Regions from separate parts of the Paenibacillus sp. ALE3 genome, predicted to be linked through region 2. Evidence: riboswitches for the same ligand, from Rfam matches in the RefSeq annotation. Region 2 holds a riboswitch; the other holds the start of a gene.
What was found. A riboswitch is a leader RNA that binds a small molecule or an ion and turns the genes downstream of it on or off. The one in region 2 is predicted to bind FMN.
Positions count from the first base shown of each region.

Region 1 (4,216 bases), 1.9 Mb from region 2:
TCGCCATTTCTTCAACAGCATTGGCGGTTTGCTCGGATGCTTCGGCGCTGGTCGCTGCATTTTCCGCGGATTCCATAACCGTTTCCGCTACATGTTGTACGGACTCCGTCGTTTGCTCTGTGCTCTCCTTGATTATCAGGGAAGAGGATGCAAGTCGGGAGGACGTTTGGTTGACCTCGGAGACCATCGAATGCAAGGAATGTGTCATCTGGTCAAAATTCTGTGCCAGCTCGCCGAACTCGTCCTTCCTAGACAGATTTACACGTTCGGTCAGATTTCCATCACGGACGATCCGTGTTCCTGCTTGCAGCTTCTTGAGAGGGATCAGGAATGAGCGGATCATCAGCACTATGATGATCGCAGCGGCCAGTATGGAAATAACAATTACAATCAGGCTTTGCCTCAGAATCGGTTGGGCTGCATCACTGTAATCCTCCAGATCCGATAATGCAACAATATTCCATCCAGTGAGAGGGTCCTTAAGTGTAAAGGCCAGCACATCCCGATTCATAAATTTAATTTGCGACACGGAAGGAGTATCATTTTCTCCGGTTGCCGCCACTTTGGGAAGTCCCTCCATAGTGTCAGCCGGTTTTTTGCCAGTCTTGTCAAAGGCTGTTCCAGCTCCAGATACAACCTTATGATCAGAATCAACAATGATGAGTCCTCCGCGTTCGCCTATCTTAACAGACTGCAGACTGTCCCCCATCTTGTCCAGATTCAAAGCCAATGCAACAGCCCCTTCACCGTTCTTCAGCGTTGCCGATACATTAACTACTAGGTTCCCTGTCGTAACGCTGGCAACTGGAACACCGACAAATATGTTGCCCTTATGTAGCATCGCATTTCTGTACCATTTTCTCTCCCTAGGATCATAATCAGCCTCCTTTTTTAGCGGAGAACGGATATATTCTCCTTTCGCATTGCCAAGGAGCGCGGCATCTAACTCAGGATGAGCTTTGACGATGTCATCCAATTTTTTCTGAAGGGCTTCTTGATCGGAACCAATGGAATCAGCTTGGATTTCACTGGTAAGGACGTCCACGTCCTTCATGATCGGGGATACATACTGATTGACATTGCTTTGGATCAGATACAGATTCGTGTATACGGAATTAGCCATTTGCTGACTGAGCTGTGTCGTAGCCCCCTGATAAGAAAAGTATCCAATAAGTAAGCTCGGAATCAATAACACAGCCAAAAAAGAAATGATTAATTTTGTCCTCATTAAATAAAACTGCTTGAGAAACCTGTTCCACCACGGAACTGTTTGTTTTTCTTTAGTCATGTTTTTTCTCCTCTGTGTCTGATGGTCACTACATTGTTTTATTCGACAAAAATCGACTAATTTTATAGATGTAATCTTAAAAAATGATGAATCAAGGCATGTTTTAGGTACATTTTTTAAAAAATAGTTCTTAAGGGCTAATCACGGTATGAATATGCATACATAAAAAGCCAAATCAGAGATGCAAAAGCACCTTCATGATTTGGCTTGAGGCTTGAGGTGAGTATAAAGCAAATGGATCTGTTAATTTTTTTGCTGACGAGAAATCATAAAGAGTGTAACCCAGATAAGCATAAAACCAGTTAATTGCGCTACGGTAACGATTTGTTGGAAAGCGATCCAGTTAATCACAACACCTACCATAGGAAAGCTCAATTCTGCCATCGTAGCATAAGAAGCTTTGGTTGTACTTAAGCCTTTGTAATACAGTAATAAGCTGAGAAGACCCGGAAGCAATGCCTGCAGCAGCAAGTTGATAATTACAGCTGCGCCCGCCCATGTACCTGTAGGCATATTCCACGGAGCATGCTCCACAGAGGTGAGAACAATGAGCAGAGGGAGCGCCACCATGAAGCGAAGGGAGGTTACCGTTTCATATTTCATCGAACGGAGCAAGTAGCTGCCCATAACGGTCGAACCGCCCCACAGAATCGCTGCACCCAGTGCAAGCAGACTACCAACTTGAACAAAATCATGAACATGTCCAAAGGGAAGCGACCAACCGAAGGTCAGAAGATACGTCCCGAACAGAGCGATGACAATTAATATTCCAAAATGACGCGGTAACATTTCTTTCAATATCACGCGGGCCAGAATAATAGCAACCAAAGGTTGAAGCTTCTGAAGTAAAAGTACGGCATTCAGATCACCGTTGCTGAGTGCCATGGTGAAAATCACACTGGCCAGTGCCGAGCCACCCCATGAGACAAACAAAATAGCGAAAACCTGACGAAATCGTATCGTTTTAAGCTCCTCGCGATGCTTCCACAGCATCGGCGTCAGAGCGATAAAGAGTAGCGCATGCTCCATCAGTACGATTTGTGCTGAGGTAAATGATTTTAACAAAATAATACGAAACAGCGGGTCTGCGCCCCACAAGGCCGCTCCAATCGCGACTAGCCAAAAACCGCTTTTCATGTGGGAGCTACGATCAAAATCCTTGGATGTTAGTACAGTTGATGATTGACTCATACTTATTTAGCTCCTTGCGAATACAGGACCGGTGGCACAAAAACCCCCGTCCATGGCGAAGGCCATGCAAGACGGGGGTTGATCAAATAAACTTGCCGTTTGATGCAAGTTAAATGAAGTCACTGCACAACCATAATGCAGTATTCATCGACTTTGCGGCATGTTCATATTTCGATCTTCTTCCATCCGGACTTTACCGTCGGCTTTGGCATCTCACCAAATCAGTCCGTATCTTGTTGCCAGATACAGAGTCGCGGGCTTAGCTCCATGAGCCATACCGCCGGTTGGGAATCTCACCCTACCCCGAAGATCCTTATTCCGTTTTTTAATTTCTCCTATAGGATATACCTGTTTTGGAATGAAGTCCAGTGAAAAATGTGTGTATATCAAGCAAGGATTTTCATCTTTTTATGAAAGCGTTCTATGTTTAATCCTGATTACTAGGCAATATCCTTATACTCAATGCGCCGAATTGCCGCATAAGCCACAAGTATTCCCAGCACAGAGAAGCTGATTTGCACGGGGGCAATGGAGCTAAGGGTAGCACCGTTATTATTGGAGAAAAGCAGTGCTACAATCAGAATCGAGGTCACAATGGTCGTGGGTACAGAGTATCTTCGCATTCCCATATACAGCGGAACCAATCCCATAAAACTGGCGGCAACGGCATTGATTAGCGTGCGCGCTGATTGCTCGGCTAGTATGGAAAGAGTGAGCTTATCCGGAACAATTATGACAAACTGGTTGAGCAAATGGATCGCAGCCGTAATGATGATTTCCGAGATTACAATAGACAAGAATGTAAACAGCAGCACAATCAAGAGCTTGGCGATCATTAGCTTTTGACGATGAATCGGATACATGAACAAGATTGTAATCGATTTGGATTTAAATTCTCCTACGATAAAACGGCACAGTAGAACGGAGGCAAATACAATAAACGTTGCCCTCACCATATTGTCCATAAGATCGAGAAGCTGAGCGTACTGTGTAAATTCGGGTACTCCTTCATTTTGGCTGTCCAGTGCAATAGTACTGAGCAACCCTAGAATGCAAGCGTTGGCGATCAGCGCTGAACGGATATAACCCGCCAGATGAAGCTTTTTCATCTCCAACTGTATCAATTTAAGCATGGTGATCCCCTCCATGTAACAGACGTAAAAAGTAGTCTTCCAGCGTACTGCTCTTCTGATGAATGGAATCGACCTCTACATCATTTAAAATGAGCGTTTTCGTAATTTGCTTCTGCGGTACACTAGTATCGTAAATACGTATACTCTGTTCATTAAGCACCTTTATATTATTTAGACTCAGATGGTGGGAGAGGATGTAGGCTGCTTTTTTACAATCATTGGTCGTAAATTCGATATATTCCGTATTGGTATCCCGTACCTGTTCCATCGAAACTTCCTCAATCAGCCGTCCGTGATTAATCACGCCTATTGTATCCGCAATCTGCTCAATTTCCGCTAATATATGACTGGACACGAGCAGCGTCATCCCATATTCCTTGCATAGCATATGGAATAACTGCCGAATTTCCTTGATTCCCACCGGGTCCAGACCGTTAATCGGTTCATCTAAAATGAGTAACTCAGGCTTGGTCGCAATGGCTCGGGCAATCCCGAGACGCTGCTTCATTCCGAGTGAAAAGTCTTTTACCGGCTTGTCATCTGCATTCCGCAAATTCACTAATTCCAGTGCATCCCGGACAGCCTGCTTATTATAATAGCCCAT
Region 1 is NZ_CM134214.1:3,802,954-3,807,169, reverse strand. It holds gene ACXHJ2_RS17000 (methyl-accepting chemotaxis protein) at 1-1,288, opposite strand, end outside; gene ACXHJ2_RS16995 (DMT family transporter) at 1,532-2,479, opposite strand; FMN riboswitch at 2,650-2,794, opposite strand; gene ACXHJ2_RS16990 (ABC transporter permease) at 2,920-3,612, opposite strand; gene ACXHJ2_RS16985 (ABC transporter ATP-binding protein) at 3,605-4,216, opposite strand, start outside.
Region 1: linked by a shared signal. The riboswitch ahead of ACXHJ2_RS16995 (DMT family transporter) and the one ahead of ribE (riboflavin synthase) in region 2 are both predicted to bind FMN.

Region 2 (4,216 bases):
CATCATTCAACAATACCTTTCCCCATTAGCACTTATGCTCTACGTTATCAATCCCTCTTTCTGTAGTATATACGTCATCGCCTTGCTTAACAATCCAATCCCTTTTCCACTTTGCAGTTTATGCCGTTCTTTCAGCCATTTATATCATTAGAACTGCTTACCGAGATTGGCCATTTCAATCGCAGCCAGCGCAGAATCCCAACCTTTATTACCAGCCTTCGTACCTGCTCGTTCAATAGCCTGCTCAATATTTTCCGTAGTCACTACACCAAAAATAATGGGTACACCCGTTTTCAGACTGCTTGCCGCCACACCCTTGGCCACTTCATTGCAGACGATATCATAGTGTGAAGTAGAGCCACGGATAACCGTGCCAAGCGTAATGACGGCATCATATTTTCCGCTTGCAGCCATTTTTTGTGCAATAAGTGAGATTTCAAATGCTCCCGGCACCCATGCTACATCAATTTCATCTTCCTGTGCACCATGTCGTTGAAGTGCGTCAAGCGCACCACTTAACAGTTTGCTTGTAATAAACTCATTAAATCTGCCCACCACAATACCATACTTTAAACCACTTGATACAAGATTACCTTCCAGAAAACGTGCCATGCTTATCAACCTCTCTTTTTTTTGAATTTTTTACAATGACAAACGACGACGGTATTCAATTAAATGTTGAATGCTAATCAGCTTCAGTTGATGTCGCTTGGCGATCACGGCCAAATCAGGCAAGCGGGCCATTGAGCCATCTTCCTTTATAATTTCGCAAATGACCCCGACGGGCTTGAAGCCGCTGAGTCGGGCCAGGTCGACAGCCGCTTCAGTATGACCAGCGCGTTGCAAGACCCCACCATCGCGAGCAATTAGCGGGAACATGTGACCAGGTTTGCGGAAATCGCTGCCCGTGATTGCTTCGTCGGCTAAGGCGCGAACAGTCAAAGAGCGCTCGGCCGCTGAAATCCCCGTTGTTGTCTTCATATGATCTACCGATACCGTAAAGGCGGTACCGTGAAAATCTGTGTTTTGCTCTACCATAGGATGCAATTCCAATGCCTCGGCTCTGTGCTGTGTGATCGGCACGCAGACCAACCCGCGACCTTCTGTAATCATGAAGTTGATGACCTCAGGCGATGCTTTCTCAGCCAAAGCGATAAAGTCGCCTTCATTTTCCCGCTGTTCATCATCCACTACAATAACGACTTTGCCGTTCTTTAAATCCTCCAATGCTTCTTCGATGGAATCCAATCGAATCTCTTCGTCATAGTGCAACTCGCCCTGCTCCATGATATTTGTCGTCGCACTTGTTTGGATGCCTCTATCCATAACCCTCTCCTCCTTATGTCTTATGTCACGAATGCTCCTGAACCAAATTTTCTATCATTCTGTATCAGGCTGTATCAAGCAAAGCCGTGTTTCGCCAAATAGTCCAAACTAAGAGGAGCTTGATCTGCTCTCTCCATCGGTACTGAACCTCTGTAATGTAAAAGCTGCTCCACATATTTGCCCAATATGTCGCATTCAATATTCACAGTGTCTCCCTCACGTTTGGCTTGTAAGGCTGTTTCGGCTAAGGTATGGGGGATAATAGATACGGCAAAGCTATCTCTCTTCCGCTGCGCGACTGTGAGGCTGATACCATCAATTGTAATTGACCCTTTGATGAGAACATATTTAAATAATGCTTGATCAGAAGGCTCAACTTCGAACACAACTGCATTCTGGTCTGATGTTACTCCGCGAATCGTACCCGTCCCGTCCACATGTCCCTGTACGATATGTCCTCCGAACCTTCCATTCGCCGCCATCGCCCGCTCTAGATTGACTCGGCTGCCGGATCTGAGTTCCCTTAGATTACTGCTGCGAAAAGTCTCTGGCATCACATCAACCTTAAAATCTTTAGTACCAATCTGTATTGCCGTCAGGCAAACACCATTTACCGAGACACTATCGCCGATTTTCAAATCGCCCAATACCACAGAACCCGAAATCCCCAGCACCATCGCTTCACCGCTTTTGGAAATACTTTGAATGCGACCCACTTCCTCGACCAATCCGGTAAACATGCTTTCACTCCTTTCCACTACATTTCAGTTTATCCCTAATTCATCTGCTGTAAGCGCAAATAACCCCCAGTCGGGATTCAATCCGTCATGGGGGTGATGAGAGTCACATATGTAGTATACAAGCGCAGTTCATGTATGTCTTAAAATGACATGAAATCATAGGTTTGCCAAAAGAAAGCATGATCGAAGATACAGCAATTACGCTCAGAACGTTATCAAAAAGAAAGCTTAATCAAAGCTGTCGTCCGATACTGTCCTACAACGAAATAAGCCGTACGCATTTTTACGTATGCTAAAAATTGGCACATGCCACGTCATGCACATGCGCTTCGTATCCTTCTCCCATCCAGACTATACTGTCGGTCCCGGAATTACACCAGGTCCACCTTCTGCTGATTGTTCAGCATCCGGGTCACGGACTAAGCCATGCTGTGTTCGCAGAAGCGATTCACAAACATGTCATCACCGCCGGTGGGGAATTTCGCCCCGCCCCGAAGGATCTTGCTCTTATTTAATTGAATTAACATTAAACTTGTTACGTATATTAGCACCGACTTCAAAAAAAAGCAAGTTATCTAATAGAAGCTCCTGCTTTGGTTTTGACATATTGGCTGGAGAGTTCTTCAAACCAGGCTTTATCATTCATATGAAGTGCCAGATCAATCAGATCGGCCAGTTCGTCGACTCCAAGCTGTGTATCATGGTCAAAGGTAATAACGGCCGAAGCGACAGGTCCTCGCTCTCCCTCAGAACATGCTTCATAATCCAGTCGTACATCCACATGCCCATCAATAAACTCGCATTTTAAAAAATAAATAATTTCACACATTAAAATAGGGCGCACTTGTGTTTCTAACACGCAATCCATCACCTTGGCAGAATAATGCTGGTTCGTCAGCGTGAATTTGTGTTCAGTTGCCGCCAGCGATGCCCGGCCAAAATCATCCGTAAACTTGAGTTCCACTGGCGTGATATTCATAATCTTGGGGATTTGCTTCTTTATAATTTCAATTATTTCAACTGTATTCAGCTTAATCATTACCTGCACCTCATTGCATCTTAAAATTCAAAAGAAAACTTTATAACATGCCTTCTATAGGCCTCCACTCCTATATCGGAAATCATTACCTGTTTTTTTATGCTTCAACCCATAAACGCAAAAAAAGATTCCTTGCGCAGCAAGCGCAAGGAATCTCAATAGAACTGGTGCCGAAACAGCGGCTAACAATGTTACACGATTATTATGCAAAAAAACAGAATTATAACTCCGAAATTTCATGTTTCTTTTTCAGGATAGTCCAGCGACGCTCAATCTCCTGCTCAAAGGTAGCCAGCGTTGCTTCCTCTTTGAGAAGATGCTTCGTTTTACCCATTAATTTCAGCCATTCTGAGGCTGGAATCCGTTTTCCCTTGTCTTCCGGATTGTACGTAATCGTCGTGCTTCCCTGTTCGATTTCGTACAAAGGAAAGAAGCAAGACTCAACTGCGGCGCCTACGATGCTAGTACCCAGTCTGTCTTCGGATTTCCAGTTGAGCGGGCAGGCACACAGAATTTTACCATATGCCGTACCCACGTTGTTGGCATACCATTGAGCCTTGGCCGCTTTGCGCAGCATATCCTGCGGATGGCTTTCGGCTGCGGTAAAAGCATACGGGATGTTACAGGCGGCCATGATTTGTACGGTATCCTTATGATGCCCTTGCTTCCCTTTTTGCATTTTCCCTACACCCGATGTACTGGTCATATGCCCCATTGGAGTGGAGTACGATTGCTGCGAACCTGTATTCATGTACCCCTCGTTGTCATATTCCAGCATAATCAGTTTATGGTTACGCAGAGCCGCACCAATTGCAGAACCCATACCGATATCCATCCCGCCGTCACCACTGATCATGATAAAGGTTGGATCATCGGATATCTCAATTTCATTACGTCGCTTCATCTCCATGTAAGCTTCCAGCGCACCTGAAAGGGTAGCGGCTCCGTTTTGAAAAAGATTGTGGATCATCGGTTGCTTGTGTGATGTATATGGATACCCTGTCGTCACCACATAAACGCAGCCAGTCTGGAATAGTACGACAATATCGCCTTCAATTCCTTTAAAAAATAGCTCAAGCGCAGACAAGGCTCCACAACCAGGACAAGCCCC
Region 2 is NZ_CM134214.1:1,861,775-1,865,990, reverse strand. It holds gene ribH (6,7-dimethyl-8-ribityllumazine synthase) at 148-612, opposite strand; gene ribB (3,4-dihydroxy-2-butanone-4-phosphate synthase) at 643-1,326, opposite strand; gene ribE (riboflavin synthase) at 1,401-2,066, opposite strand; FMN riboswitch at 2,397-2,569, opposite strand; gene ACXHJ2_RS08300 (IDEAL domain-containing protein) at 2,638-3,105, opposite strand; gene ACXHJ2_RS08295 (thiamine pyrophosphate-dependent enzyme) at 3,326-4,216, opposite strand, start outside.